Regions from separate parts of the Peribacillus sp. RS7 genome, predicted to be linked through region 2. Evidence: riboswitches for the same ligand, from Rfam matches in the RefSeq annotation. Region 2 holds a riboswitch; the other holds the start of a gene.
The links. Region 2 has a riboswitch for S-adenosylmethionine ahead of ACDZ29_RS07660 (5-methyltetrahydropteroyltriglutamate--homocysteine S-methyltransferase). Riboswitches for the same ligand answer to the same signal wherever they lie in the genome.

Region 1: another riboswitch for S-adenosylmethionine. It lies ahead of mmuP (S-methylmethionine permease); the one in region 2 lies ahead of ACDZ29_RS07660 (5-methyltetrahydropteroyltriglutamate--homocysteine S-methyltransferase).

Annotation. Positions count from the first base shown of each region.
Region 1 is NZ_CP168135.1:5,112,016-5,128,531, forward strand. It holds gene ACDZ29_RS25305 (LysM peptidoglycan-binding domain-containing protein) at 1-434, opposite strand, end outside; gene ACDZ29_RS25310 ((S)-benzoin forming benzil reductase) at 674-1,423, opposite strand; gene cls (cardiolipin synthase) at 1,797-3,257, opposite strand; gene ACDZ29_RS25320 (metal-sensitive transcriptional regulator) at 3,491-3,754, opposite strand; gene ACDZ29_RS25325 (CoxG family protein) at 3,921-4,364, opposite strand; gene ACDZ29_RS25330 (DUF4309 domain-containing protein) at 4,585-5,112, opposite strand; gene glpT (glycerol-3-phosphate transporter) at 6,087-7,448, shown strand; gene aspA (aspartate ammonia-lyase) at 7,732-9,162, opposite strand; gene ACDZ29_RS25345 (asparaginase) at 9,186-10,172, opposite strand; gene ACDZ29_RS25350 (helix-turn-helix domain-containing protein) at 10,403-10,801, shown strand; gene ACDZ29_RS25355 (hypothetical protein) at 11,651-11,818, opposite strand; gene mmuM (homocysteine S-methyltransferase) at 12,414-13,376, opposite strand; gene mmuP (S-methylmethionine permease) at 13,373-14,761, opposite strand; SAM riboswitch class I at 14,844-14,946, opposite strand; gene ACDZ29_RS25370 (flavin reductase family protein) at 15,175-15,783, opposite strand; gene ACDZ29_RS25375 (alpha/beta hydrolase) at 15,804-16,412, opposite strand; gene ACDZ29_RS25380 (ring-cleaving dioxygenase) at 16,412-16,516, opposite strand, start outside.
Region 2 is NZ_CP168135.1:1,462,409-1,478,924, forward strand. It holds gene ACDZ29_RS07600 (hypothetical protein) at 470-634, opposite strand; gene ACDZ29_RS07605 (proline dehydrogenase) at 1,046-1,963, shown strand; gene pruA (L-glutamate gamma-semialdehyde dehydrogenase) at 2,021-3,562, shown strand; gene putP (sodium/proline symporter PutP) at 3,759-5,189, shown strand; gene ACDZ29_RS07620 (CdaR family transcriptional regulator) at 5,328-6,548, shown strand; gene ACDZ29_RS07625 (MBL fold metallo-hydrolase) at 6,673-7,377, opposite strand; partial or broken gene ACDZ29_RS07630 (alanine:cation symporter family protein) at 7,616-7,876, opposite strand; gene ACDZ29_RS07635 (glycerol-3-phosphate dehydrogenase/oxidase) at 7,971-9,623, opposite strand; gene glpK (glycerol kinase GlpK) at 10,009-11,499, opposite strand; gene ACDZ29_RS07645 (MIP/aquaporin family protein) at 11,521-12,345, opposite strand; gene ACDZ29_RS07650 (glycerol-3-phosphate responsive antiterminator) at 12,581-13,123, opposite strand; gene ACDZ29_RS07655 (hypothetical protein) at 13,284-13,721, opposite strand; SAM riboswitch class I at 13,906-14,007, shown strand; gene ACDZ29_RS07660 (5-methyltetrahydropteroyltriglutamate--homocysteine S-methyltransferase) at 14,091-15,194, shown strand; gene ACDZ29_RS07665 (helix-turn-helix transcriptional regulator) at 15,246-15,548, shown strand; gene ACDZ29_RS07670 (MFS transporter) at 15,704-16,516, shown strand, end outside.

The sequences.
Region 1 (16,516 bases), 1.9 Mb from region 2:
TAGCCTTCATTGGTAAAGGTATAAGCTACAATGGCTAAATAGGATAATTTATCACCATTCTCCTCAAGTGTTTCAAATACTACTCCGCCTGAAGCCGGGAAGGCAAACCCCAGCGTAATCAATTGATTTTTGTAAGGAGACGGTATCAAAATTTCCGTGCCGACCTTTAGCGCGTTCCCCACAATTCCTGGATTGGCCTTCGTGATTGCCGCTGCACTCGTTCCAAAACGAATGCCGATTCCAGAGAGGGTATCCCGACTTTTAATTAAATACCTCCGATTCACCACATTTTCATCTGGTATATACAGTGCCAGGCCAGGAACCAAAGCTGTTGATTCCAATCCATTGACTTCAATTATCTTCGATGGGTCAACTTTATTTTTCGTAGCAATTTGCCAAAGACTGTCTCCTTTTTTCACAATAATGATCGTCATTCAAAACCCTCCAAACCCCCTCCAAAAAGTTTATGTTATCCAGGTAATTAGATAGAACGAATTATCATATTTCCTAATGATGATGTCTTGGATTTTTAGTCTTCAGGTGGAAATTTTATAAATGGGGAGGTTTAAGTGAATTGGAATAAAGGATTACTAAAAAAGAGGCTGTCCAAAAAGGACACCCCCCATGCTACAGGACATCCACCGATTTCCTGTTTCAGCCATTCTTCCAAACATCAAAGCAAATTCTTAATATCGTAGAACTTCCCATTCTCCAAATCTTCCACTGCCAGAAGCTTCAAAAGTTTTTCTGCTACAAATTCAGGGCTCCTTAACATGCCCTTCTCTTTATAATCATGAAATTTGTCTCGATCGGAAAAATCCCGTTCGTCTGCTGACCGGATTGTCCCTTGCATCTCCGTGTCCATTACACCTGGTGAAAAAGATATAAGAGACGTAGGGAACGACACTTTACCCTGTTCCAACCCTGCAACCCGGGTGAACATTTCTAGCCCCGCCTTGGTACTGCAGTATGCTGCCCAACCATGATAAGGATTTTTTGCTGCACCTGAAGATATGTTCACCATTACCTTCTTTCGGTTCCAGTCCTTAGTCTGTTTAACGAATTCATCCGCCAATACGATGGGTGCCATGAAATTCACCCGCATGCTGGTTTCCAAATTTACTTTACCAAGGTTTCCTACCGGCTTTATCGGTTCAATGACACCTGCATTATTAATGAAGAAAATGTCACTTGTTTCATCGACAGCAGCAAGGATCTCATTGACCAAGGAAGGTAACTTTTCAGTTTCATTCAAGTCCATCGATATAAAAGTAAGTTTCGTCCCGGATTGGTCAGCCATCTCCTCCATTTCAGGATGAGCTGTACGGGAAACTAAAATGCAATGATCACTTGTCCGCAAACATCCCTTGGCAATCTCTGCACCTAAACCTTTTGAAGCACCTGTGATTATAAAAGTTTTCACGGCATTCCCCCCTTTTTTGAATCATTATCTATTGTACCAAAAGAAGCGGCCCATATAGTAAAGGGCCGCTTCTTTTGGTCGACAAAACGAGGTTTGGAATGGTCTCATTCCCTTTCACGATTTAATCGAGGGAATGAATACCACGCCTTAAAATAAGATTGGTTATACTTCAAGATTTTATGCGACACTCCTGCCGAAAAACTTGCTAGCCGAGACACCAGAGGAGACTTTGGCAGACAGTCAGCTGACAGGGAACGGATTTCTAAAACAGCTGGAATGTTTTTTAAATAAAAAAATGCAGGCAAACCCGCTTTTCTCGAGTTTGTCTACAGTCTGAAGCGGCCCTTATAGTAATGGCCGCTTATTTATTAAGCTATAAAATCGGTGATACCAGCCTAGCAATGGACTCTTTAAAGCGGATCCATTTTGATCGCTTTTCGAACTCTTCAATTGTAAGGTGCCTGCAGACTTCGACATCCTTATAAAAAATCCTTGTCAGTGTTTCGGCTATTCCTTCATCATATATGAAGGCATTGACTTCAAAATTCAATTTAAAACTTCGGACATCAATGTTAGCTGTCCCCACCGAAGAGACCTCTTCGTCCACCACGATCATCTTAGCATGTATAAAGCCGTTATCATAGATGTATATCTTAGCTCCTGCTCTTAATAACTGCCCTGCATTGAACGTTGTTGCCCAATAAACGAAAAGGTGATCAGGTTTATTCGGAATCATGATCTTTACATCTAATCCCGATAAGCTGGCAATTTTGAGTGCATCCAATAAACTTGCATCAGGTATGAAGTAAGGTGTTTGAATGAGAATCGATTTCTTTGCTGAAGAAATTAATTTAATATAGCCATTTTTAATTTGTTCCCATTCAGAATCCGGCCCACTTGTCACAATTTGCAAATCTATATTGCCTTGAGGCTTTAAAGTTGTAGGGAAATAATGAGGCTGATAAGTTATATCATGGTGCTTTGAAGCCTGATTCCAGTCCAGGATAAAACGTGTTTGAATGGCTTTGACAGCCGAACCCTTTATTCGAAGGTGTGTATCACGCCAATAACCGAATTTTGGATTAAGTCCTAAATATTCATCCCCAACATTAAAGCCTCCAACATACCCTACCTTTCCATCTATAATGACTAGCTTTCGATGGTTACGGAAATTCAACCTTAAATTAATAAATTTTAACTTGGATGGAAAAAATGCCTCCACTCGTCCTCCAGCCTGCCTAAATTCCCTGAAGAAACTTTTAGTCATTCCTCTTGAACCCAGCTCGTCATAAAGAAGGCGAACTTTGACACCTTCATTAGCCTTTCTAGTCAAAGCTTCAATGAATCGCTTACCTAGGCCGTCCCTTTGGATGATGTAATATTGTATATGAATATGGTTTTCGGCCTCTTCAATATCTTTAAAAAGCTGGTCAAACTTCCTTTTTCCTTCCGTAAAAATATCGACTTGATTATCTTCCGTAAGAACGGCATCATTGTTCCGGAGGTGCATATAAATCAAATCACGATAATTACTCGAAGAAGCATTTCGAAAGGGAAAATGATCCATAGAAAGATCTTCCATCTGTTTATCAAGGATTTCTTCAATTCCAATCTTCTTCTTGTCCTCCCATTGGAATAAGTGGGCGTGCCTTAAACTCGTTCCAAAAAGGAGGTATAAAATAAAACCGGCTACAGGCAGAAAAAATAACACCAATAACCAAGCCCAGGTCGTGCTCGCTTCCCTTCTTTCAAAAAATATGACAATCGTGGCAAATAATATATTAAGAATGATAACGAGGCCGAGCAAAACCGATGTAACATGCGTAAATTCCATAGCATACCCTCACTCAATTTTTATCCCTTTAAGGATAACATGCAAATTCTTTATATCAAAGGATTTGCTTATTAGAAAAGGAAAACAGAGAATTCACAAAAATAGGCCTCTTTCTGTAGAGGCCCATTTAAAGTAATCCATCCACCCGCACACTAAATTTTCCCAGTATGTCAGGTAGTCTTATAACCATTCTCTTAAAATCCCCAACTCACATTTATAAAAAATGCGAGTTTTTACCGACTTTTCACTAATAAATTCACAGCTTCTTTGACTAGCTCTTCGGGATTCTTTTCTCCGGTTTCATTAGCCTCACGAACGCATTCTACGAGATTGGAACTTACAATAACCCCAATTGTCCTATCGATAGCGGATCTAGTGGCAGATAACTGCGTTACTACATCTCTACAATCTTTGTTTTCCTCCATCATTTTCAATATCCCACGAAGCTGACCTTCAATTCGCTTCACTCTATTTTTCATCTGCTTATCATATTCCATGTGAGGTCGGCCTCCTACCCTGCCTATTACTTATGAATCCTATCCAGACATCCATCACAAAACCCATTCAGTATTAAATGAAGCTTGATAAAAATCTTACAATTTATAATACATACCACTTACGTATTTTTGTCAAGTGCCAATATCCTAGCTCCATATGTAATTTCTATTTTTCTACAAGAAGACTCTGTGCAACAGCCTCAGAAAACTCGATCGTCATTTGGGGAACATAGGTTTTTAACAAAGCATTTACTATAGGGGCTTTAGCTCCTTTTGCCGAGATAGCCAGGCAACCAGTCATTTTAGTCTGTCCATTTCCGCACTGTTCTGCAAGAAAATAACCATGCCCATCAAATTTTTCATTTAATCCCTTAAGTTTAAATGTTACCTTATCGGGTTCGTTCCATTCCAATATATTCACTTCAAGTTTAATTTTCTTTTTCATTAATCCCAAATCGCTTTTAAACTCCCATATAAGTGTCCCATCATTTATCATCACATGATTGATATATCCTGGGACAAGAGGTGCCCAACGATCTATGACACTGACAAATCCCCATACTGTTTTTATTGGAACAGGTAATATGATACTATGCACACCTTCTGACAAAGCAGTTCCCCCTTAAACATTTTACTTACATCTTTTTAATGTATGGCTGAACAATATTGAATAGAACGGTTAGATACGGAAACAAATTTTCACGATATTACCTCTTGGATTTGTTTTATATACGAGTTAAAAGATTTGGATCATTAAAAACCTTCAACCATTCAATTCAAAGAATCGCCCCTCTGAAATAACGGGACGATCCTTTTATGCCTTTTACTCGTTAATCGGACGCAAATTCTACCGTATACATATTCAATTTTGGATCAGGGTTAATCCAGGCGCTCTCAAACACGAAGACCACTTTATAATTTACGTAATCTGTATAAGTGACATAATACATTCCTTCTTGCTCCTCTTCACTTACAGGTTCACCAATCAATCCCTTCACCTTAGATAAATGAATCGTTTGCAATTGCGGATCAAAATCCTCAATTGCGATAATCGTTTTTCTACCTGTTGAGCCGTCATAGAGAAATCGGACATTACGGCTCCAATAATTAGCTGCAACAGTACTTAAATCTTCCGGTGTACCCCATTCTTTTTCCACTTTCTTCAACGAATCACCTACAGAAAATGGTTTACTGTTAATGGATTGTTGGGATTCATAGGCTAATCCCATGATCTGCCTAATCAAGAGATCTGGCGTGGACTGTGATGATATTGAAGCTGAAGAAGCAAAAACAGCCTGCCCACTAAACATGAAAAATGCCAGCATTAGAAATGTAAAGCTTCGGATAAAACGATTCACTTGTTTCAAAGCTATCCTCCCTTTTCTCGTGATAATGACTACTTATACTATTTTAACCGCTTTTCATTAGGGATCCCGAAAATTCAAGGTAATCCAGCAGTTCTATATATGCTCAATAATTGAGAATAATACCATCTTCAATCCTCTTAAACGTGTCATTCTTCACTCATAATAAGGACGTTATATCTTCAACAAAATGAAAGTTTTTTGGAACAAAAATTATTTGCCGTTTGGAAACTGGGCTAAATAATACTGTGCAAATGATTTAGACTGTTACTGAATGAATTGCCTATATCATTCCATTTGGTTTTACCTTTACTATTAATATTCGTTGGGATTTTGGACACATGCCATTCGTACTGAAAAAAATCTTTTCAAAGTGATGAGCATTTCAAAAGATTAAGAGTTGCTGTTTTGTTTCAGGAACGAAACCGGAATGATGGGAATGAAGTAGCCATTATTTGCAGAGGCTACTGAATCTACCGTAAAAACGAGTATAAATGCCTTTCTTCAAGCTATGAATTCCATTTACAATCAGGGGACATTGCATTTCATACAGTTGTGACGTCTTGTCTTAATTTAGTTTTTCCCATAAAACATAACACATCGTTACGATTTAGCTCTATCTCGATTTAATGACCCTTTCAATCGAAAGATTAATACCGATCATGCCATTTCAAGTGGACCACATTTCATTCTAATTGTCCTGATTTTAAAACTACGACTAAAACAATTTTATTTGGTTAACTTGATGCAAATGACGCCAGATACTGTCCAAACCCGCACAAAAAAAACGGTTGACAGCGTTTTCTTATAAAGATAGTATATTTATTACAAGTTAACGATGATGGAGATTTGGAGACTCATGCTTTAATAGACCTTTTAAACAAAAAGGGTGCTATTTAGGTGTGGGTTTTTTTATGTTTCAACATCGATACTTAACTTGGTTCAAAATTATAATAAGGAGGAATTGGATGCTCAAATTATTTAAGCCTGCCCTACCAGTGGAAAGATTACCTGAAGATAAAATAGATTCTGAATATAAGAAACTCAGATTACAAGTTTTCATCGGAATCTTCATTGGTTATGCAGCGTACTATTTAATTCGCAAAAACTTTACCATGGCAATGCCATATTTAAAGGAGGAAGGGTTTACAACTGGAGAGCTGGGTCTTGCATTATCAGCCATTTCGATTTCATATGGGATAAGTAAGTTTGTAATGGGAACTGTGTCAGACCGAAGTAATGCACGGTACTTCTTGCCAGTAGGATTGATTCTTGCTGGAATTGTTAGCTTACTTATGGGCGTCGTTCCATTTTTCACATCATCTGTTGCAATTATGTTTATCATGTTATTCATTAATGGATGGTTTCAAGGAATGGGTTGGCCTCCATCAGGCCGAGTACTTGTTCACTGGTTTAGTGTTAGTGAAAGAGGGGGAAAAACAGCGGTATGGAATGTTGCCCATAACGTGGGTGGTGGCTTAATGGCACCATTGGCGATTGCAGGTGTCTCCATCTTTGCAACATTTATGGGTTCTTCTTATTCAGGTTATGAAGGGATTTTTATACTACCTGCTATAGTTGCTATTATAATCGCAATCATTTCTTTTATCTTAATACGCGATACACCACAATCAGTTGGATTACCTCCAATTGAAGAGTATCGTAATGATTTTCCAAATAAAATGAAAAAAACGTTTGAAACAGAATTGACAACAAAAGAGATATTATTTAAATATGTTTTAAATAACAAATGGGTTTGGGCGATTGCGATTGCAAACATCTTTGTTTATTTCGTCCGTTATGGGGTACTTGATTGGGCTCCGACCTATTTAAGCGAAGAAAAAGGCTTCAACATGGACGAATCCAGTACGGCTTATTTCTTATATGAATGGGCAGGCATTCCGGGAACTTTATTATGCGGTTATATCTCGGATAAAGTTTTTAAAGGGCGTCGTGGACCGGCTGGGGTTGTCTTTATGCTAGGAGTATTAATCGCAGTCCTTGTTTACTGGTTTAACCCTGCAGGTAACCCAATGATTGATATTATTTCACTAATTGCGATTGGATTCTTAATTTATGGGCCTGTAATGTTAATTGGTCTACAAGCACTTGATTTAGTTCCTAAAAAAGCTGCCGGTACTGCAGCAGGACTGACTGGCTTATTTGGATATTTAGGTGGATCAGTAGCGGCTAATGCCATTATGGGATATGTAGTGGACTTTGCAGGTTGGAATGCAGGCTTTACTTTGATAACAATTTCTTGTGTTCTAGCAGTAGTGGTTTTTGCATTTACATGGAATGTTCGTGGACAGGAAGTAGTAAAAGGCTAATAAAGGAAACATTTAGCTCAAGCTTCCCCTTTAGATGTATTTCTAAGGGGGATTAATTTTTTAGGACAATAGCCAAAAATACCACAAAATAAACTTACAAGCCTCATTTATAATCTGAATATTCGGTTTTTTATCTTCGCACGCAGGTGTGCGTATGAATGAGCAAAATTTCATATTAAAATATTATTATACAATAAAAAACTATGCCTATAAACCAATGGTCCAATAGGCATAGTCATACCAACAAAATTATATAGTTTAATGTCTTCTACAAATTTACTGGTTATTCCCGATCGAAAAGAGATGCACCTGCTATACCAGGCTTTGTCATCTCATAAGGATTTAAAATTAAATCCAATTCTTCTTCAGTTAACACATCATACTGTAAACAAAGCTCGCGAACTGATTTTCCTTTTAAAATCGCTTCACGCGCAATACGTGAAACCACTTCGTAACCAAGGTGCGGGTTGACCGCTGTAATCACTCCAACACTTTGTTCGACATAATCTTTTAAATGTTGCTCATTCGCTTCAATGCCTTCTAAACAATAATCTGTAAAGACATTGAAAGCATTGTTCATAATGCTGATAGATTGCAATAAATTGAATACAAGCACTGGCTCCATTACATTCAACTCTAGTTGCCCCGCTTCTGATGCTAAGCATATCGTATTATCGTTCCCGATCACTTGGAAAGCGACTTGATTAATTAATTCTGGCATTACTGGATTTACTTTTCCTGGCATGATGGATGAACCTGGTTGACGAGCTGGAAGAGTGATTTCTCCTAATCCTGCTCTTGGTCCTGAAGCCATCAAACGTAAATCATTAGCAATTTTAGACATATTCATCATACATACTTTCAATGAAGCTGAAACTTCAGTATATGCATCCGTATTTTGGGTTGCATCTACTAAATGTTCTGCTCCGACAAGTGGCAATTCACTGATTTCAGCTAAATACTTAACAACATTTTCAATGTAACGCGGATCTGCATTTAATCCCGTTCCAACTGCAGTTGCTCCCATATTCACTTCATATAAATGTTGACGTGATTGACTGATTCTTTTTATATCCCGCTCTAATACGCGACTATATGCTTCAAATTCTTGCCCGAGACGAATTGGCACTGCATCCTGAAGATGTGTGCGACCCATTTTGATAACATGATCAAATTGTTTTGCTTTATTCTTTAGGACCGTACTCATCTTTGTCATTGTTTGTATTAACTGCTCTAATAGTCGTAGTGTTGATAAATGAATGGCAGTTGGAAATACGTCATTCGTCGATTGTGACATGTTAACGTGGCTGTTTGGACTAACATGAACATACTCACCTTTATTGTGTCCCATAAGTTCTAACGCTCGGTTGGCAACGATTTCATTAATGTTCATATTCATCGAAGTGCCCGCGCCGCCTTGAATTGGGTCAACGATGAAATATTCATGCCACTTTCCATCGATCACTTCATCTGAAGCTTTAACGATAGCGTTTCCAATACCTTCATACAAGCGTTTGGTATCCATATTTGCTAAAGCGGCTGCTTTTTTTATCATAGCAAGTGCACGGATCATTTCTTCATTGACTTTATAACCGGTAATCGGAAAATTTTCTACAGCGCGTAAAGTTTGTATTCCATAATAAACATCTGCTGGAATTTCCTTTTCCCCAAGAAAGTCTTTTTCAATTCGGTATGTTCTCTCATCTATCAACATTTCCTCTTGCCCCTTTGTTTGTTCTAGAATGTAATGTCCTCTGCAATCGGTGTTTCCATCAATTCCTTCACCTTTTTGGGATCCTGTGTCTTTGCTAATATCCACATCAACTTAGGAACGATGGCTTCTGTATTCATATTTCTGGAACGAATGATGACATTCTTATTTACTTTTCGTCCCACTTCGTATATATCCATATCCTCCCCTTCCTCTAAACATTGGGTAGTAATGACAATGGATATTCCACACTCGACCAACTCATTCAACTTCTCTAAAATATTTCTTCCTTGAAACGGAATACCTCCGCTCCCATAACTTTCAATTACAATTCCCCGGTATTGATTTTTCAGAAAATCAAAGAATTCGGGCTTAATCCCCGGATATAGCTTAACCAAAGCAACATCAGTACAAATGGAAGCATCTAACTTGGCTTCCTTATTCTTTGTTGATTGAACTGGCTTAAGATACTCAATTTTATCTTTTGATATGGAAGCAATATAAGGATAATTAATACTTTCAAACGAATCATAGCTTTTCGTTCTCAATTTAATGGCCCTTGTACCCTGGATAACTCTACCATCAAAAACTACATATACGCCTCCAATATCTTCACAAGCAAACCGAATCGCATCAGAGATATTTCTTTTGGCATCCGTCTTTTTAAAGGCAATTGGGATTTGAGAACCTGTAATAATAATTGGTTTCTCTAAATCTTGTAACATATATGAGAGCGCAGCTGAAGTGTAAGCCATCGTATCTGTCCCATGGGTGATCACAAAGCCATCGTAATCATGGTAGTGCTCATGGATGGATTGTGCCATTTCTGTCCAATCTTCCGGCTGCATATTTGTACTATCGATATTCATCAAAGGCTTACTATCAATCTGACATATATCTAATCCCGGAAGGTGACCTAAAATTTCGTCAGCTTTCATCCCTGGAACCAGTCCATTTTCCCCTTCTAACGATGCAATTGTACCACCGGTAGTAATTAACATCAACTTCTTAATTTTTGACTTCAATTTCTCCAATTTACTACCCCCTATAAAGCCTCCCTGTATCCCAATCATTCTAAGCATCTCAGAAAGGATGTATTCATTGTAAATGTTCATGTTACGCGTACATCACATGTAATTATAGTTCTGTTCAAGTGTGAAATCAAGCTAAAGTTATTCATTACGCGTACACTTTATTGTCATATGATGGTATAATGGATTTATATAAAAGGAGAGTAATAAAAATGATATTAAATAGATTAACTACATTAAGGAAGTGCAAAAGGTGGTCTTTGCAATATACGGCTGACAGGCTCGGAATCGCCAAGAGTACCTATGCAGGTTACGAATCGGGCCACCGCCGCCCTTCATTAGAAACGATTAATTTATTAGCCGGCTTATATGATACATCCACCGATTATCTTCTAGGTAGAGTAGATTATCCAGCTTCTCTGCCTAAAGAGGTTTCCACAGAATCACTTCAGGTCTTGGAATTAACCGATTTATCAAATATGAAGCTTTCTGTCGATGGAATTTCTCTTTCTGAAGAAGAAACGATTCAATTTATTGCTTTTATTAGAGCTAAGCGAGAAGTGGAAGTAAATCGAGATAAACTTAATAAAACAAAAGAGCCATTGGGCTAAGTTCTGGTAAGTGGAATCTGATATAACCTTTCATTTAGCAACAAATATACGAAATCAAATTGCTATTTTCCTGAAACATTTATGAGGGACAGAACCGTATGACATAAAGCAGGGTCTTATAGTTATAAAGTGGACTTATTGCACTATCTCCTGATAGTTGGGATTTAACTTACTTGGAAAATTAGGATATGGTAGGCTTGATAGATTCTTTAAGAACATGAACTCCCTTAACTTTTGTTAGGATAAGTTGTCCTCGTTATTGAAGTTCGCACTTTCATGACTAAAATGATCGCTATTTTTTTATGACAAGATAATATGTGTACAAATAGATTATACTACTAACTGGTCTGGGCTCTGCAATAAACCAATGTCCCGAGAAAGTAAGTTGGAGGTTTTTTATCATTTAATAGAAGAAAGTCGTCTTATCATAGATCCTCCATTATTTTTATCCTGATTTCCACTCTTCTTACAAAAAAAATTTAACAGATTTTTTTGTAATTCTTCCGTTTTCCCTCCATTTTTTCGCTTATTTACATTTAATCACTCCGACTTTCCCTCTTTATTATTTGCAATGACAGAAAAAACCATAGCAAAGCTCATGGTTTTTTCCCAATCTCATATATGGAAATTAATGAAATCTTTAAAAGAAAATACGAAGCTGAATGTTGGAATCATCATGAAGTGGAACATACGTTATTATTCATGTGCTGTTTTTCGGAAAGCGAAATTTTATAAGCCTTAAAAGAATAGGAAATTGCTTAAGCAAACAATAAAATTGCAATACCTTGCTAGTACTATCTTATGAGCATATTTAAAAAATGACTAAACTATATACTGCTTCCCAATAAATTAAGGCATCTCGTCTTCTTTTTCCCGATTTTTAAAAGCTTCATGTGTGACAATATCCTCTATCTGTTCATATTGTCGACTGTGTTCTTTCTCTTCGCTTATTCTATTATTAGGTAAATTCCCTGGATGTCCTTTTTCTTTGTGATTAAAATTTTTACCACGACTCATATTCATTCTCTCCTTTCTATTCTTGTTTGTTTAGTTTTCCCAAGCGTAAAAAAAATATGATTTAATTTCCCTTTTTACTGATCGTGAATCATTTTGTTAATAAGGAACTTTCATTCAAGGTTGACTCACATCTCATTGTTTCTTGCTTTAATGAAGGCTGTTTTACATTGTTGCCTTAAGCAGTTTGGCTAAAAAAGTAAAGGTGAATCTAAACCTGCTGCAAACCGGATACATTACTCTCTAAATCCCGAGAGATAGCACCTAATATTTCCAAATCCCTCCTTTCTCGTTCAATATTCGTCTAATTGTACATCATGATCCAAGCAATCAAGCGGCAAGATCTGCAACCACCGTTAAGTAGGCGCAATTCGGTCAAGTGCATACATGAAACGAATCACTTATTTCAGAGGCCCCTAGAAACAATAAGCAATCCTCCCTTTCCTTTCAATAACTCAAATCTGAATGAATAGACAAAAAGAACAGGAACCGCCTGATTAAGACGATTCCTGTTCTTTTTATTTTTTACAAGACGAGAGGGGGGGTTTTCCCACTTCTTACACAGCTTATAAAAACAGTTTGAAATCCAGAAAAAAGGCTATGAGGATACCACCTCAGATGGTCGCCACTTTCTTGAAATCTCTTCAATATGATGAGGTGCCGTTCTGCAGCAACCTCCAATCAAACGTGCCCCTGCATGGTGCCATTCTTCGGATTTCAGGTCGAACTTGTTACAAGATTCTTGACCATGCCATGTTTTGGTATCCGGATTATAAGTTTCACCAGAATTCGGATAAACAATAATTGGTTTTTTCGTGTTTGCACTCAACACATTGATAGCTTCCGTGACAACTGATACTGGTGCACAGTTAATGCCAATCGCTGCAATTTGCTCATTTTCCTCAAACAACCTCGTACACTCCTCCAGCAATGTACCGTCACTTATCGCTTTCTCATCTTTCAAGGAAAAGGATAGCCAAGCATACACTTCTGGATAATCTTTCAATAATGAATCCAATACTTTTGCTTCTTGAAGGGATGGAATCGTTTCAAATGCTAAGAGGTCAGCACCTGCTTCAATCAAAGCTGATATTCTTGGGCGATGAAATTCTGCTAAGGTTTCATCTGAAACACCATAGTTTCCTACATATTCTGAACCATCTGCAAGGTAAGCCCCATAAGGTCCAACTGATGCAGCAACCAATGGCTTAGGTCTATTTGTTTGCGTTTCATCCTTCCAATAATCATCCCTTGCTTTCCTTGCGAGTAACACCGTTTTCCGAATTAACTCCATGGCCTCTTTTTCTTGTATCCCACGCAGGGAGAAACCTTCAACGGTGGCTTGGTAGCTTGCAGTTATCGCACAGTCCGCTCCAGCACGAAAATAAGCAGAGTGAACCTTATAAATCACTTCTGGATTTTCAAGTAATACTCGTGCAGACCACAGGGGATCGTCCAAATCACATCCATACCGCTCAAGCTCTGTAGCTAGAGCTCCGTCCAGAATCATGACTGAATGATCTCGTAAAATAGCGTCAATTGGGTTTATTTTATTCTTCATGATTTTACTCCTCTTTTCTTTGAAGATTGTGTAATATAATAAGTTCCATAGCAAAACAAAATAAATGGAATACCACAATAAAGTGCTATCCGTTGTGTAGGGTCAAAGGCAATTCCTATACAAGAAGCAAGACAAAGCATGAAAGAAACGATTGGTACGAACGGATATAATGGTGTACGATAAGCCAAATCATTTACTGAATTTCCTTCTTTTATAAAACGTCTTCGGAATAGGAACTGTGAAGCGCTAATACTCATCCAAACTACAACCACGGCTAGACCCGAAATGGATACAAGGACGATATACACCGTATCCGGTGCAATAATACTCGAAAACAAGGCTAAGCCACCACCCAACATACTGAAAATGACTGCATTTATCGGAACACCTCTTTTTGTTAATTTTGCAAATATAGGTGATATCGTTTTCTTATCTGCAAGGGACCAAAGCATTCTGGAAGAGGCATATAGACCTGAGTTTGCAGCAGACAAAATGGCAGTTAAAATAACAAAGTTCATGATATCCGCTGCATATGGCACTCCAATTCGTTCAAGAACTGCAACAAAGGGGCTCTCTAATACGCTTGCATCCGAAACAGGCAATAATGCGGATAATACAACGATGGTTCCTACAAAAAAGATGATCAATCTCCATAATGTCATGCGGATTGCCTTTGGTATCGTTTTTTCTGGATTCACAGTTTCTCCAGCTGCAATTCCGATTAATTCAGTTCCAGAAAATGCGAAATTCACCGCAAGCATCGTCATTATAATGGCAAAAGCACCATTCGGAAATAAACCTGCACTTGTAAAATTGGAAAATAGCGGTGCTGATTGTGAGTTAGTCATTGGAATAAAACCTACCATTGTCGCTGCTCCCAAAATAATAAATATCACAATCGCAATTACCTTTATAGACGCAAACCAAAATTCGGATTCAGCGAAAAACTTAACGGTCCAAGCATTTAATGCCAAAACCAATATGGCAAATAGAGCACTCCATATCCAGACATTGATTGATGGAAACCATCGCTGCATCAACAATCCTGCAGCCGTGAATTCCGAACCTAGTGCAACAGTCCAGGTTAGCCAATATAACCAGGCTACTGTAAACCCTGTCCCTGGTCCGATGTATTTGGCTGCGTAGCTATGAAACGCACCTGTCTCGGGCATATGTACTGCCAGTTCACCTAGACATAGCATGACTAGATAAACCACTAATGCTCCAATCAGATACGAAAGGATGGTGCCAAACGGGCCAGCCTGCTGAATCGTATAACCCGAACTTAAGAACAAACCTGTTCCAATCACCCCGCCAAGCGATAGCATGATTAAATGCCGTGTTTTCATTTCCCTTTGAAATTCCTGTTTCCTTTTGTTCTCCATTCATACTCTCCTTTATCCTGCATCCAGAAAAAACGAAAACGCACTCTAAAAAGAGTGCGCTACTGACAAATAAAAACGTACGGTCTTATCTATCAAGGTTTCACCCCCTGGAATTAGCACAGTGTCTTAGCAGACCTGTTGCTGAGGTTTCATAGGGCCAGTCCCTCCACCTCTCTGGATAAGAAATTAATTTTTTATAACTTTATCAATCTATGAAAAAATTGTCAAGTTTTGTTTTGGAATATATAGAATTCCCTTTACATTCAGACGATTTTGTCACCTCCGGCATGATTGCTTGTTTTGGTACAGTCGCTCACCGTATTAGAATTGCAGATAATTCTAACCGGGAATAATTTTGGTATAAAAAAATGACGACATCTTAAAAGATGACGCCATTTTTTCTTTCTTATCACTTAAGGTCGTTCCATTTCAAATAATTCCCCTAGTTTTGTATAAGTATGACCCGCTAATCTTGCTACAGGTTTAAGCCCATTCTGGTCAATTCGGCCATTATGGTAAATATCTTGCTCTATATGATAGCAGACTATTTTCCCTATCAATAAATCACAACCAGGTTTATCTAGGGAACCTCCCAATGGAATCGCATGCTCTAATGTACATTCAAAGCGTACCTTCGCTTCTTGCAATCCTGGTACGGATACCTTATCACTAACAGCCGTCGTGAAATTGGTCAGGCCCAATTCACTTTCATCCGATGGGAGTTCCTTGGCCGTTCGATTTGCATCAGCAACATTGTTTTCATCAGTGATATGAACAACGAATTCCCCTGATTGAATTGCATTTCGGGCAGTGTCCTTTGAAACTCCTTCTTTCCGTTGAACAGAAATGGAAATCATCGGAGGATTTGAACTGACTATGTTAAAAAAGCTGAACGGCGCTATATTGATGGTACCGGTTTCGGATTGTGTCGTAACCAGAGCTATGGGTCTCGGTATAATGCTTCCAGTCAAAAACTTATAATTTTCCCGTTCAGTCAGACTTTCAGGATTTACTGAAATCATCTTCATTCCCTCTTTCATTCTTATATAAAGTTCTTATGAAACCATGAACCTGCTGCCTCGACCTCTGAACGTGTTAACTGATGACCGTAATTTTCCCAGTGAACTTCCACCGAAGCACCAGCTTGCAATAAAAGTTGATTAAGTTCATCCGTTTCTTCTGCCGGGCAAATCGGATCGTTTTTACCTGCAGCAATAAATACAGGTATTTCTGAGAGTGACGGCATAGCAATCCCGCGTCTAGGCACCATTGGATGATGAAGAATCGCTCCTTGTAGTGCCCCTTCGAAATGGAACATCAAACTTGCCGCTATATTTGCACCATTAGAATAACCTAATGCTACCACTCTGTCACGGTCGAAGTCATATTGTCCGGACGCTAGTTCCAAGAAGTCATTAAGCTCATTCGTACGGAAAATCAAATCTTCTTCATCAAAAACCCCTTCAGCTAACCGGCGGAAAAAACGAGGCATTCCATTTTCAAGTACATTTCCCCGTACGCTCAATACGGATGAACCCGGTGAAACCATTTCCGATAATGGCAAGAGATCTGTTTCCGTTCCTCCAGTACCATGTAAAAGCAAAAGTAACGGAGCTTCTGGATTACTTCCTTTTTGAAAAATATGCTTCATCATTTATCCTCCTCTAGTACTCTCGGCACTGCCGGCAGTAACGTTTTCTCCATGATTCCCCTTTTTTCTTCCAGCCATGGCGGCAGCATCAATTTACTACCCAT
Region 2 (16,516 bases):
CTTTCCTTTCGCTGGAACAGCCGCATGTCCTTAACTTCCCAGGCGTATACTCCCACTGTGAAGGCTCCTAAAAAAAATCATTGCCTTGATTCCACTTGTCCATCTTCCAGTATTGCCTGCATCCCGTTATTTTCAATTACCTTCAAACAATTTTCAAGCTTACATACACCAAAGATCATACCGGTCGGGAGATTGTCCAGGCGCTTGCGGTGAGGAGGCTTGGCAGCAAGTCGGCGGAAAGGGAGTGGATTTCTGAAATCAACTGGAACGTTTATAAAATAAAAAGACTGTAGGCAAATTATTCGAATTTGCCTACAGTCTGAAATCCCCCACCTCCATTAGGAGCGGGGATTTTCTTCATTTTCATTTCTTGCAGTTCTTTTGTTCCTTTTAGACAAACCCTGCAGGGATTTCTATTATCAAGGGCTTGTTATCGATTAGGGACAAAGGGTTATTTATTTCGCTTCAGCTATTTTCGACTAACCATTTTCTTTATGAACTGAACCACAGGCGACACAATGGAATCATGTACATTCGTAAGGGCATAACCGATCAGCCCCAATATTACCAGGGCCATTATTAATCCTATTATCAAACCCGATGTTTCTCTAAGTTCTTCAAGTACAGCATCCATTCCTTATCCTCCCCGGCTTGCCGATGCGACTTATTTTACGGTTTATCACCCATTTTACTTCTGAAAGCTTCATTAATCGTTTTATCTTCGAACTTTGCACCCATTCCGTTAAATTAGGTTCATTATAACGCATTGGATGATTATGGTCGAGGTGCCACTTTTAAACGTATTTATTGATGACCTTCACATCATCGCTTCCTGATAAAGCCTTTATTTCTAGCGTTTCTCTTTAAGTTAAAATATAAACCTTCGTTTCTATCCGATCATAAAAGAAAAAATGTAAACCTTTTCATTTGTCCATAACCAACAAACAGAAGGCATAATTATTGTTTTTTTGAAACATTGTGAATATTGTCGAATAATCGTAAGCTTAATTTATTGAAATACATCTTCTTAGGGGGTGCGCTTTATATGGAAGCCATTACAAGGGACTTTTTCTTATTTTTATCTAAAAATAATCTGCTTAATAATATTGCTAAAAAAAGCGGAGGAAGTTTTGCTGCTGGAAAGATCATTGGGGGAACTGATTTCCAAAGTTCCATTAAATTTATTAAACAACTTAATAATAGTGGCTTGTCGGTTACAGTCGACCATCTTGGGGAATTCGTTGATTCTAAGGAAGTGACTCAGGAAAGGACGGCAGAATGCATCGAAACCATCGAAATGATCAGCAGGGAAAAACTTGATTCACAAGTTTCTCTAAAGATGACTTCTTTGGGACTCGATATCGATCATAATCTGGTCATAGAGAACATGACGAAAATTCTTGATACGGCAGAAAAGCATAAAGTCATGGTCACGATCGACATGGAAGATGAAGTTCGCTGTCAGGCAACAATCGACATTTTTAGACAGTTCAAGGAAAAATACAGCTGCATAAGTACTGTTCTGCAAGCATATTTATTCCGCACAGAGAAAGATTTGGAGGACCTTGCCCAATATAAGCCATTCCTGCGTCTCGTAAAGGGTGCCTACAAGGAATCTCCAGAGGTGGCTTTTCCCGAAAAGGATGATGTAGATGAAAACTATAAAAAGTTGATTAAGCAAAGTCTTCTTAACGGTAATTATACGGCCATCGCCTCACATGATGACAAAATCATCGAGTATACAAAAGAGTTGGCTAAGAGGCACAACATTCCAAATACACAATTCGAATTTCAAATGCTTTATGGCATGAGAAACAAAACACAATACGAGTTGGTCAAGCAAGGTTACAAAATGCGCGTCTATGTACCATATGGTCTGGATTGGTATGGATACTTCATGAGAAGGCTTGCAGAAAGGCCATCCAATATTGCCTTTGCCTTCAAAGGGATGGTCAAAAGCTAAATATACATTTAATATTCTAATTGTTACAAAAAATCTATAAAAAGGTGTGAGTAATCAATGATTTCATATAAACACGAACCATTTGTTGATTTTACAAACGAGGAAAACAAAAAAGCGTATCAGGAAGCTCTTCAAACTGTTGAAGGCTACTTAGGGCAAGACTACCCTCTTTATATCGGGGCAGAGAAAGTGACGACAGATGAGAAAATCGTTTCATATAACCCTGCAGATAAGGAAGAGGTCATCGGCCGAGTATCGAAAGCGAACAGGGATCTTGCTGAAAAAGCCATGCAGGAAGCGTCTTTAGCTTTTGAAAGCTGGAAAAAAGTGAAGCCGGAAATCCGTGCTGACGTTTTATTCAAAGCCGCTGCCATCATTCGCAGACGCAAGCATGAATTCTCTGCGTTATTGACAAAAGAGGCAGGAAAACCTTGGAATGAAGCTGATGCCGATACAGCTGAAGCAATCGATTTCCTTGAATTCTATGCCCGTCAAATGTTGACGCTTAAAGATGGTGTGCCTGTACAAAGCCGTCCAGGAGAATATAACCGCTATGATTACATTCCATTAGGAGTCGGCATCATCATTTCTCCTTGGAACTTCCCATTTGCCATCATGGCAGGTACAGCTGTTGCAGCTATCGTTACTGGTAACACAATCCTGTTGAAACCAGCTTCGACCACTCCTATTGTTGCTGCGAAATTCGTTGAAGTGATGCTTGAAGCAGGCCTTCCAGCTGGAGTATTGAATTTCGTTCCAGGGAACGGAGCCGAAGTGGGCGACTACCTGGTAGATCATCCAAAAACACGTTTCATTTCCTTCACCGGTTCACGTGATGTAGGTCTGCGCATTTACAAACGTGCTTCAGAAGTGAACGAAGGCCAAGTTTGGCTAAAGCGTGTCATTGCTGAAATGGGCGGAAAAGATACGATCGTCGTCGACAAAGAGGCTGATCTGGAATTGGCAGCTCAATCGATCGTGAAATCGGCATTTGGCTTCTCGGGACAAAAATGTTCTGCTTGCTCCCGTGCTGTCATTGTAGAAGATGTATATGATCAAGTTTTGGATCGCGCTGTCGAGTTAACTAAACAACTGACTGTCGGTAATCCTACAGAGAACCACTTCATGGGTCCTGTAATCGATCAAGCAGCTTTCGACAAAATCATGAGCTATATTGAAATCGGGAACCAAGAAGGACGCATTCTGACTGGAGGAGAAGGAGATAGCTCTAAAGGCTATTTCGTTCAACCGACAATCGTCGCTGATGTCGAACCGAAAGCCCGTTTGATGCAAGAAGAAATCTTCGGACCAGTCGTTGCCTTTACAAAAGCCAAAGACTTTAACGAAGCTCTTGAAATTGCCAATAACACAGAATATGGTTTAACTGGGGCTGTCATTACGACAAATCGCCTTAACATGGAAAAAGCACGTGAAGAATTCCATGTGGGGAACTTGTATTTCAACCGCGGCTGTACTGGTGCAATCGTAGGTTATCAGCCTTTCGGCGGGTTCAACATGTCAGGAACCGATTCCAAGGCAGGCGGACCGGACTACTTGCAGCTTCATATGCAAGCTAAAACAACATCAGAAACGTTCTGATAATGTTCCATCAAGCAGTTTGAATACTCGTTTTGGTTATGTATCTTCCATTTTGCGATACAAAACCAAAACGAGGGTAAACGGAGGAAGTGACAAATAGGTTGCTTCCTCTTTTAAAACAAAAAATTATATATAACATCCTGAAGGGAGTCTTCAAATGATAGATTACGCATTAGTAACTTCGATCAGCATTTATATGGCGGGCATGCTGTTAATCGGATATTTCGCCTACAAAAAGACCACTAATCTAAATGATTACATGCTTGGCGACCGGGGTCTTGGCCCTGCCGTCACTGCATTAAGTGCCGGAGCTGCCGATATGAGCGGCTGGCTTTTAATGGGGATGCCAGGCGCCATGTTCGCAACGGGACTCAGTTCCATCTGGATCGTAATCGGCCTGACGCTTGGTGCCTATGCGAACTGGCTGTATGTTGCACCAAGATTGAGAACATATACGGAAGTAGCCAATAACTCCATTACGATTCCTGCTTTCCTGGAAAATCGTTTTGGTGAGGGCTCACGGATCTTAAGGCTCATTTCAGCATTGGTTATCCTGATATTCTTTACCTTTTACGTTTCTTCCGGAATGGTGTCCGGCGGAGTCTTATTCCAAAGTACATTTGGCCTTGATTACCATACAGGTCTATGGATCTTAACAGGCGTCACCGTTGCCTATACTTTATTCGGTGGATTCCTGGCAGTAAGCTGGACAGACTTTGTTCAAGGACTCATCATGGTCGTCGCCCTGGTTCTTGTACCGATCGTCACCCTTTTCCATGTTGGCGGCTTCGGCCCTTCCATAGATACACCACGTTCCATTGATCCTGCCCTATTGAATATTTTTACCGGAACTAGCTTTTTAGGCATCATCTCATTATTTGCATGGGGACTGGGTTACTTCGGACAACCCCATATCATTGTCCGCTTTATGGCAATCAGTTCTATTAAGGAAATAAAGAAAGCCCGTGCTATCGGGATGGGCTGGATGATTTTCTCAACTATTGGTGCCATGCTGACTGGATTCATCGGAATCACGTATTTTTCTCAGAACGGTCTCAAGTTAGCTGATCCTGAAACGATTTTCATAGAGTTAGGGGAAATACTGTTCCACCCATTCATTACTGGTTTCTTGATTTCAGCAATACTGGCAGCCGTCATGAGCACGATTTCTTCGCAGTTGTTGGTTACAGCCAGCTCTTTAACGGAGGATATATACAAAACCTTCTTCCGTCGTTCCGCTTCAGATAAAGAGCTTGTCTTCCTAGGCAGACTTTCTGTACTGATCATATCGATCATCGCGCTTATTCTCTCTTGGGAGAAAAATGACACGATTCTTGCACTTGTAGGGTATGCTTGGGCTGGATTCGGTTCTTCATTCGGTCCATTGGTCTTACTAAGCCTCTGCTGGAAACGCATGACAAAATGGGGCGCATTAGCAGGGATGGTCGTTGGTGCCGGGACTGTAATTTTCTGGTCCATGGCCGGATTATCCGAAACGCTTTATGAAATGATTCCTGGTTTTGGCGCGAGCTTGATTGCCATCATCGTGGTCAGTCTTCTTACAGCGAAACCATCTAAAGAAGTAGAAGAAAAGTTCGAAGAATTCGAAAGAACATTAAAACAATAATAAATCCCCTGAAAGGAACGGTATATGAAATTTTTTTCATATACCGTTCCTTCTTTGTGCTTGCCCCTATACACATCATCCGTTTAAAAGTATTATTAGACTAAGTTATCATCCAATTCAAAAAACAGGGGGCCATATATGTCATTAGAAAAAATCCTTACTCTCACAAACATCAACGATATAACGGATATGGTCAGCACTTATTTAAAAAAACCAGTGGTCATCGAAAATGACCAATTTTTATTGCTGTCATATAGTTCATATTATATCGATCACTTCGACCAAGCCAATCGGCAAACCATTTTCACAAAGCATTGGCCGATTCCAATCTTGGAGAAATTCATGGATGAGGGCATTGTCGAACAGCTTAAAACGGTGCAGCATCCCTTTAGAGTGAAACAAATCGAGGAAATCGGTTTAAATCAAAGAGTCGTTGTAAGCGCGGTACACAAAGGGCAAGTCTTCGGATTCATATGGGTTCAAGAGACGGAAATGATGACTGATTCAGACTTGGAATTTTTGCATGAGGTTTCCCATCATATCGGCAAGCTCCTTTATCAGAAAAAACAGATAAACATGAAAAAAGATGAAGAAAAAAATGAGTTTTATCAAAAGGTCATTGATGAAGTCTATCAAACTGAAAACCAAATAAAATGGGAAGCCGCCAATATGAATCTCCTCATTCCGGAAACTTTCCTTGTAAATGTCTTTACCATCGCTCAATCCGATGCGGAACATTTCGATGAATTAACGGATACAGTCAGTCTATTCGCCAATGCTTTGAATCATTTTTCCCATGTATTCACAAACCAATTGAAGATCATCGTATTAATTGGCAGCAACGGAAAAGGGAAAGAACTCCTTTCTGAAAGCGCCAATGATTTAACGAATACGGTTCTTTCCCAATTCAATGATCAAAGGGTGTTCCCGGGAATCGGAAATGAATATTCTTCGATTCTTCAATTAAGAAAATCCTACCTCGAAGCCCTGGAAGTGATCAATGCAGCGAAGTTCATCGGTAAACCTGAACAGCTTCCTTTCCAATATAGCAAGCTAGGGATTTTCCGTTACCTCGAAATGATCTCCCATCATCATACTAAAACGAATTATATCAATATGGATTTACAGATTCTTCAAAAGAAGGACCAGGAAAGCCAAACGAAACTCCTTCAAACATTGGAAATATATCTGTTGAACAATTGCCGGATCAAACCGACAGCTGAGCAGCTATACATTCATACCAACACATTGAAATATAGATTGAACCAAATAGCCGATCTCACTTCAATCGATTTTGATGACTTACACTCAAGAATACAACTCTACATCGATTTACAGCTTATAAAGCAAAAATCTTAAGGCATTTCGCTTTTACGGTTAAAAGATTCAAACAGCTAAAGAGTGAGGAGCACGGAGACCCATCAGCCATGTTCCTCACTCTTTTTGGGATAACATCTCAATATGCCGGCACTTTCCCATTCTTTCATTGCTGGAATTTTAATTCAGCTTCAACTATTGCTTTGTCCATGGAATTCCCAGGTTGTTCTAGCATCTTTCCATGACCTACAGCAAGCAAATGCGGATTAAGACTTCTTAATTTCTTTGCACTTTCAAGGGCAAGGAGTTTATCCCATGTAGCATAGGCAGGGAATGGAAATAAAGGTTTAATGATTCCAGAAATTGCAGTTCCGCCTCTTGTCTGCAGGGCATCCCCGACAATTAAACTATGATTCCGGGTATCAAGAAGCGATATCGAACCAGGGGTATGCCCAGGTGAATAAATCACTTCCAATGAACCGATACGGTCGCCCTCTTTAAGCAGTAAGTCTGGTTGAGTTTGAATGTTTTTGGGGACTCCACCGCGAATTGGATTTTCATTTTGTAAGGGGCTGGAATCACCAGCCAGTAATGATGCTTCCCTGATAGAAATACTCACCTGCACATCAGGCATTAACGCTTTTAGCCCGTCTAGTGCACCGACATGATCATCATGTGCATGAGTAACTATTATTCTTGTTATCGGTTTTCCAATAATCCGCGCCGCCTTCAAAATACTTTTTCCGCTGTAGGGTAAAGCTGCATCTACTAGTGTAAGGCTATCCTCTTCTTCTATGAAATAACAGTTTACGGGAAATACGCGTGGCATGAAAGATAGTTGATATACTGTATCGACCTTTGTCAGCTTCATCTTTAATCAAACTCCCCCACACACTTATATAATTACAATCTTAAATAATATGATTATTTTCTCAATAATATTCCATCCTTATAGTCCTTCTATGTAAACTAAAGCCTCACTGGTTATGTTGACAATTTCAGTTTTGTCCTAGTTATCGCAATATGATAAAAAACCAGCTCTCAAATACCTAGAGCTGGTTTTTCATGTATCTCCATATATTTATTAATTTATATCAGGGCATTTCTCTTCATGAAACGTTTTCCTTGTCTCCGGTGTATTCATGCTCCCAAAAAAGTCTGCGTTTTTTATGCCTAAAGCTTTGGGATCGAAAACCAATCAAACCCCGTCTTCTTTTGCGTTTCGTAATCCTTTAACGCAATAAGCGCCGGTTTAGCCAGAATTAAAATGGCAATGACATTAAGCCATAACGTAATGGCCAAGCCAGCTCTGCCGTACGTACGGGTCCATAGAAACTGGCTGCTAGTATGATGAGCTTTAAGGCGAACATGGAAAACCTAACATAATAGTTTCGTCTTTCCTTTCCTTCCCGAATCGAAAAAAACGCCAGCGATTCCACCGGCGTCATGTTTTTTTCATTTAAGTCAAGATACTCTAATCGCACCGAGTATTTCCCGTTCCAACTGATTGGTTCTCTCCATTTTTGTTGATTCCGTCCACCCGAAGTATCCAGCCATATATTCAATCACTGCACTTTTATGCGTTTGGACTAAATCGATATCGAATAACAGGGTCCCGGTCCTTCGGAAGAAGAAGTCCACTGGAGTTGCGGCCATTTCATGTTCTAGTGCGTATTTCAGCTGTACGAACAATTTCTGCGGAAGGCCAATGCTTGCTGCTCCGTCTCCTTCGCTTTTTGCGATATCAAATAACACAGGTGCGTTGGACCCGTACATGGCCAATATTTCTTCGGAGTCCTTAACGGCAATTCCTGAGTCCACTCCCATTTGAATATGTTGCTTGATATAATCGGAGAAGTTGCTTGATCCTCCGACATCCCCTCCTGAAATCGGCATTCCTTTAGTGCTGCTGGTTGGGTAAGTCTTATTAGATTGCTGGGAAAGCTTCCCTGCCACAAGATCGACCGTCGTTTTTGCCATTTTGCGATAACCGGTCAATTTACCTCCCGCAATCGTGATAAGACCCGAATCGGACTCCCATATTTCATCTTTCCTTGATATTTCAGAAGGGTCTTTTCCTTCTTCAAGAATCAACGGTCTTACTCCAGCCCAGCTTGATTCGATATCATCATCGGAAATTTTCACTTCTGGAAACATATAATGTATCGACTTTAATAAATAGGCACGGTCCTCGGATGTAACGGTTGGCACTGCAGGATCACCATCATAAAAAGTGTCCGTAGTCCCTACATAAGCTTTACCGGCTCTCGGGATGGCAAAGATCATCCGTCCATCAGGTGTATCAAAATAAAGCGCCTGCTTCAACGGGAACTTCGATTGGTCGATGACCACATGGACACCCTTGGATAACTTCAGCGTTTTCCCTTTTTTCGATTGATCTTTCTCACGGATGGAATCCACCCATGGACCTGCTGCATTAATAACTTTGTCTGCGTATATTTCATAAGCATCACCTGAAAGTAAATCGGCAACTTGGACGCCGTTCACCTTTCCATTTTCATATAACAATTTATCTACTTTTGTATAATTTATCGCCGTTGCACCTTTATCGACAGCTGCCTTCATCACTTCAATCGTCAGACGAGCATCATCTGTCCGATATTCGACATAGTAGCCTCCGCCTTTCAGTCCCTCTTTCTTAACGAGGGGCTCCCGCTTTAGCGTTTCATCCGCCGAAAGCATTTTCCTGCGTTCTGCTTTTTTAACACCTGCAAGGAAATCATATACACGGAGTCCAATGGAAGTACTGAATTTCCCGAAGGTGCCTCCTTTGTGCATCGGTAACAGCATCCATTCCGGCGTGGTCACATGCGGTCCATTTTCATAAACGATTTCCCGCTCTTTACCAACCTCAGCAACCATTTTTATCTCAAATTGCTTCAAATACCTTAAACCGCCATGGACCAGTTTTGTCGAGCGGCTTGAAGTACCTGCCGCAAAGTCCTGCATTTCAACCAATGCCACTTTCATCCCACGGGTCGTTGCATCCAGGGCGATTCCTGCACCGGTAATTCCCCCACCAATGACAACTACATCATATTTTTCCTTTTTCAGAAGTTCGATTGTTTCTTCCCGATATATATTTGAAAACCTCATCCCTGACTCCTCCTTTAAGTAATGCTCTCTATTGTCGTGTAGCTTGAATTGCTCGTGAATTCGCGCTATTTACTCGTGTATTCGTGCTGTTTACTCGTGAGTTCGTGCTGCTTACTCGTGGTTCTGCACGTTTACTCGTGAGTTCGCGCTGTTTTCTCGTGAGTTCGCTTATATTCAATTGGTTCATTTGTTCTCATAGTTTCTCATTCATATAGATATTAATATCCCTAATCTGCCTTTAAAAACAAAAAAGAGAGACCATAAATGCACATTATCGAATTCACGATAACGCATTCATGGTCTCTCCTGTTCTCCGGCCGAGTTATTAACTTGATTTCAGTATAGCATACTCCAGCTCATTTGAGAAAGAAATCACCTTGTTTTTTTATTTAAACGCCATTGCAGCGTGTACAGCTTTTTTCCAGCCCTCATATAATTTATCACTATCTTGCTCTGCCATGGATTGTTTGAAGGTTTTGTCCACCGCCCATTGCCGAGAAATTTCTTCTTGATCCTTCCAATACCCGACAGCAAGTCCCGCTAAATACGCAGCCCCCAATGCCGTAGTTTCGTTTATGATCGGCCTTTCGACAGGCACCCGTAATAAATCACTTTGGAATTGCATTAAGAAGTCATTCTTGACTGCACCGCCATCCACTCTCAATGTCTGCAGCTCGATTCCTGAATCCGCCTCCATTGCATCAAGGACATCCTTCGTTTGATACGCAAGTGATTCAAGTGTGGCACGAATGAAATGTTCTTTGGAGGTACCGCGCGTCAAACCAAAAACGGCTCCCCGTACTTCACTGTCCCAATATGGAGTTCCAAGGCCTACAAAAGCCGGCACTACATATACTCCATCCGTACTTTCCACCCGTTTTGCATAGGCTTCGCTATCCTTGGCATCATGAAGCATCCGCAGACCATCTCGCAGCCATTGGATTGCGGAGCCAGCTACGAATATACTGCCTTCCAGTGCATATTCGACCTTCCCATTCAATCCCCAAGCAAGGGTCGTCAATAGTCCGTGGTCGGAACTGACAGCCTTTTCCCCTGTATTCATGAGCATGAAACAGCCTGTGCCATACGTATTTTTGGCCATTCCTTCATTAAAGCAGGCTTGGCCAAATAATGCAGCCTGCTGATCACCGGCTGCTCCGGCAATCGGAATAGATTGGCCGAAGAAATGATACTCGACCGTACGTGCATACTCCTCGGATGATGGTCTTACTTCCGGCAGCATCGACTTCGGTACAGTCAATATCTCCAGCAGTTCTTCATCCCATTTCAGTTCATGAATATTGTACATCAATGTCCGGGATGCGTTGGAATAGTCCGTTACGTGAGCCTTGCCTCCTGAAAGCTTCCAGATTAGCCAAGTATCGATGGTACCGAATAACAGCTTGCCTTCCTCCGCCTTTTGTCGTGCCCCTTCCACATTATCGAGGATCCATTTCACTTTCGTTCCGGAAAAATATGCATCTATCAACAATCCCGTTTTATCCCGGAATAAATCATTAAGTCCCTTTTCCTTCAAATCATCACAGATTTCACTTGTTTGTCTTGACTGCCATACAATCGCATTATAAACAGGAGTACCTGTCTCCTTATCCCAAACGACTGCCGTTTCACGCTGATTAGTAATCCCGATACCAGCAATTTGCTCTGGCTTTACACCGGATTCCGATAGTACACCGGCAATCACTGCCAGGATCGATCCCCAAATCTCATTGGCGTTATGCTCGACCCAGCCTGGTTTAGGGAAATGCTGCGTGAATTCCTTTTGGGAGGAATGGACGATTTCCCCCTTTTCGTTAAATAAAATCGCCCGAGAACTTGTTGTTCCTTGATCTAATGATAAAATATATTTTTCCATAGTGTATGCCCCTCCTTTTAATTAACTAGCGATATTCCTGCTTTCCAATTCATGTGACTGCTTTTTCCCAAATGCATAGGCTAATACCAATAGTACCAAGCTTGCACCCAAAACAGACCAAAATCCTACTGTTATATCCCCTAAAAAGAATGCTTTATAACAAACGGCACCAAGTGAACCCCCAACAATCGGTCCAACTACCGGAATCCATGAATAGCCCCAATTCGAATTGCCTTTACCCGGTATCGGCAGCAAAAAGTGAGCGATGCGGGGCCCCAGATCACGGGCCGGGTTTATGGCATATCCTGTCGTTCCCCCGAGTGACATCCCAATCACGACAATTAATAAACCGACAGCGAATGGGTTCAAACCCTCTGTAAAATCATTGGCACCTATGAATAATAAACCAAGAATAAGGATGAAAGTTCCAATCATTTCACTTAATAGATTGGAAAATGTATGTGGGATAGCAGGTGAAGTCGCAAACACACCAAGCTTCGTTCCTGGATCATCAGTAGCTTTCCAGTGTGGCAAATAGTGCAGGAATACTAGAGTTGCCCCCAGGATTGCGCCAATCATTTGGGCAACGATGTAACCAGGTACATCACTCCATGGAAACTCTCCAATAATGGCAAATCCTACTGTGACCGCCGGATTTAAATGCGCCCCGCTTATGGATCCCACTGCAAAAACACCCATGGTGACAGCCAGTCCCCACGCAATCGTGATAACGATCCAACCGGCATCTTTAGCATAAGATCCCTTTAAGGATGAACCCGCTCCAATACCTGCTCCGAATAAAACTAAAATCATTGTGCCTACTACTTCTCCCCAAAATGGAGTCATGAATAAAACCCCTCCCCTGATAATTTAAAAACCTTGCAAACAAATAAAAGGAGATTCACAGCAGAACTATCCTCATAAAAAAATTATGAATAGATCTGTTGTGAATCTCCTAGTCTCCGTCACATATATTAACTTGTAATGTAAAATATACTAGGTTGTGAAAACGCTGTCAATTATTTTGTGAAAAATTAATCTATTTTTCTGTAATTTTTTTCAAATTCCTCGTTCTATCCTATTAGACGATATCCCATAATTCAGTTTTGGAAGTGGTGATTGCCGACGCTCCAGCATCAAGGGCGTTCAGTACTTCATCAGAAGTACGGATGAGACCGCCTGCAAAAATGGGTGTTTGTAGTCGTTCCTTCACTTCTTTTATCATCCACGGCATAGCCCCCGGCAAAACTTCGATATAATCCGGCTTGGTTTTCTGCACCAGCTTATAACTTTTCTCCAACGCATGTGAATCTATTAAAAAGATTCGCTGGATGGCAATGACCCCCTTTTGCTTCGCTTTCAAAATAACGTTTGATTTAGTCGAAATCAACCCATATGGATTATACTCCTGACAAATGAATTCTGTCGCATATTCATCACTTCTTATGCCATGGATCAAATCGACATGATAAATCATTTTCTTATTATGCTGCTTTGCCATCATACTTACATTTTTCAATTGTGATATATGCAAATCAAGAAACACGCCTATTTCATAGGAACTTTCTAAGAATCTTTCGAAATCCTTCATGCTTGCCGAAGCAGGCAAAATCTTCTGGTTCATTATTTTCCCCCTTATCTCTGGAAAAACTAAAACTTTTAGTAATTCAGTATATTTTAAAGAGCTTGGTTTTTCAAACACATTTTAATGAATCGCCACCCTATCCATCCTTACACTAACATACCTGGCATCCCCTTTATATATTGCGGCTAAAAACGATCCATCATAAAGAAAGTTTCATTTTCAATGCACCATCGACAAGTTCAAATGATTTAATTGTGCCGACCGGGATTTTTCTAACGATGTTCCAAGCACTAACATTCATTTTGATCATTCTATTTTCAAATTCAAAAAATGGCGGTCTGTTAAATATCCTTTGGTTGATGAAACTCCTGTCAATCGGTTCCATTTCCACTAATTCAAATGAGATCGTTCTTTTTTCCACGTGAACCGGTTTTAATGTAATCCTGAAAGCTACGTTTTTCTTAAACATCATTTTTTTCACTTCCGTCGTTCCGGAAAGCACTATATGCTTTGGCGTAATCTCGACTTTAATATCCTGATCAGATGATTTCATCTTTATGATACTCTCTATCATAGCTGCAGTTACCGTTATCGGTATGCCATTTCCAAATATATTGGATGGATCGAATGCATTCATCCTGGTATTCCCCTCCAACTTTCAATATCACAGTTCATAAGGAACGTCGGTTATAACATATGCCGGGTTCACGGATGCAGTTAACATTTCCCGAGTTAATAATCGATATATTCTAAATCTTCCACCTTCAACCCTTGACCTTTGTAAAAACTACCTGTATAGTCATAATTAATTTAATAGACAACTCTTATCCAGAGAGGTGGAGGGACTGGCCCTTTGATGCCTCAGCAACAGACTAATCATGTACTGTGCTAATTCCAGAAGTGTAAAAACTTGAAGATAAGAAGAGTAAATAGCTATGCTGCCAACACCTCTTCTTATTTTTAAGAAGAGGTTTTTTATTTTATAAAAGGAAAGAAGGAATGCAACATGTCAATCACATTAACGAAAGCGCCTTTTAGGGCGGACCACGTCGGGAGTTTATTAAGACCGGAACGTTTACATATTGCCAGAAAGCAATTTAAGGATGGCACAATTTCAGCGGAACGACTTCGTGAAGTTGAAACCGAAGAAATCAATCGGATTGTCGATAAACAGATTGAAGTTGGATTAGAGGCTGTGACGGATGGTGAGTTCAGACGGACCTGGTGGCACTTTGACTTCCTCGAACATTTAAATGGAATCGAGGGATATGTTACTGAAAAAGGACTAACTTTCGATGGTGTGGAAACAGAGAGATATAACGTTCGCAATACCGGAAAGGTTTCATTCAATCCTGAACATCCCTTCATTCGTGATTTTATTGAATTGAACAAAATTGTGGACGGACGTGCCGTTGCCAAACAAACCATTCCCAGTCCCAATCAATTATTTGCTGTAGGTGTTCAAAATGAAGACGTCTACCCTGATATCGAAGACTATGCAAATGATATCGTCAAAGCGTATCAGCATGCTTTGAAAGCTTTTTATGATGCAGGAGTGCGTTATCTTCAATTGGATGATGTATATATTGCCAGGCTTTCAGCTCCGGATTTCCAGTTCAAAGAGGGAAAATATACGAGGGAACAATTAATTGATTTAGCACTGCGTGTAATTAATGGCGCATTGGAAGGCAAACCAGAAGACCTGGTAGTCACCACCCACCTTTGTCGTGGAAACTACCAGTCGACATGGGCATTTGAAGGAAGCTATGCCCGTATTGCCCCAACATTATTGGCAAAAGAAAAAGTGGATGGATTCTTCTTGGAATATGACGATGATCGCTCAGGGGATTTCAAACCATTGGAATACATTCCAAATGGCGGGGCGCGTGTCGTTCTAGGGGTCGTCACTTCAAAAAATGGAGAAATCGAAGACAAGGAAGCTGTTAAGGCACGCATTAAAGAAGCCTCGCGCTTCGTTCCTTTCGAACAATTATGCTTAAGCCCGCAATGCGGCTTCGCTTCCACCCATCACGGCAACAAGGTAACGGAAGAACAGCAGTGGGAAAAGTTGAAGTTCGTCGTTGATGTAGCAAAAGAAGTATGGGAATGATTTTTTTATTAATCATTTGACATATCGATAATTCTCGATATAATGAAATGTATGAAAACAATCGAGATATTTAAAGCATTATCCAATGAATCCAGGTTGCAAATCTTACAATGGCTCAAGGCGCCTGAACTCCACTTCACCCCTCATGAGGGAATAGATATGAAGGAAACCGGCGTTTGTGTAAGTCAGATTACAGAAAAATTAAACATGACCCAATCCACGGCCTCTCAATACCTCTCGATGCTTCTTAGAGCAGGATTGATCAAGACGGAGCGGATAGGAAAGTTTACGTATTACAAACGAGATGAAGATGCAATCTCAAAAATTACTGATTTCTTGAAAGAAGAAGTATGAAAATGAACCTGATCCCTGCCTTAGTGGGTTAGGTTTTATTTTCCTTTTAACAATTCGACATTTCACGATATGTTTATTTTTTTATTCATACATATTAACATATTCCGATATGTCTTTGCATATAACCATAAATCATTAATGAGGAGTGAATCTATTTGCTTAATACATGGAAAATTTACATGTTGGCGATTATCAGTTTTTTAGTAGGAACATCCGAATTCATCATATCCGGGATTTTAGATAAGATTGCGGATTCTCTTGGAGTGACCCTTGCTGCCGTAGGACAGCTCATTACAATTTTCTCCCTTGTCTACGCAATCGGTACCCCCATTCTTATGGCTTTGACAGCAAGTTTAGATAGACGAAAATTAATGTTGTACTCACTTGGACTATTCGTAGTCGCCAATCTCCTTGCCTTCCTATTACCAGGCTTTGGACCGTTTCTATTTGCCCGCATAATCATGGCTCTAGGTGCAGGATTAGTTGTTGTCACCGCTTTGAATATTGCTGCTAAGCTTGCTCCGCCAGACAAACAAGCTAGTTCTATCGCGACAGTGGTCATGGGGTTTACAGCTTCCCTTATCATTGGGGTACCTCTTGGAAGAATCATGACGGATGCATTCGGATGGAAATCTGTCTTTGGCGGAATCGCCCTATTCGGCCTGATTGCCATGATCGTTTTATTCTTTACCATTCCGCCTACCAAAGGGGATAAACCGGTACCTCTTCTCCAACAGCTGGCGCTTCTAAAAAAAAGGAAAGTTGCCCTTGGATTATCGATAACCTTCTTCTGGCTAGGCGGATACTCGATTGCTTATACCTACCTATCTCCCTACCTGCTAACTGTATCAGGGGTAAGTGACGCACTACTTAGCACAGCTTTGCTTATATTCGGAATCGCCAGCCTGATTGGATCAAAGTTTGGCGGATATAGTACGGATCGATGGGGTGTATCATTTACACTAATC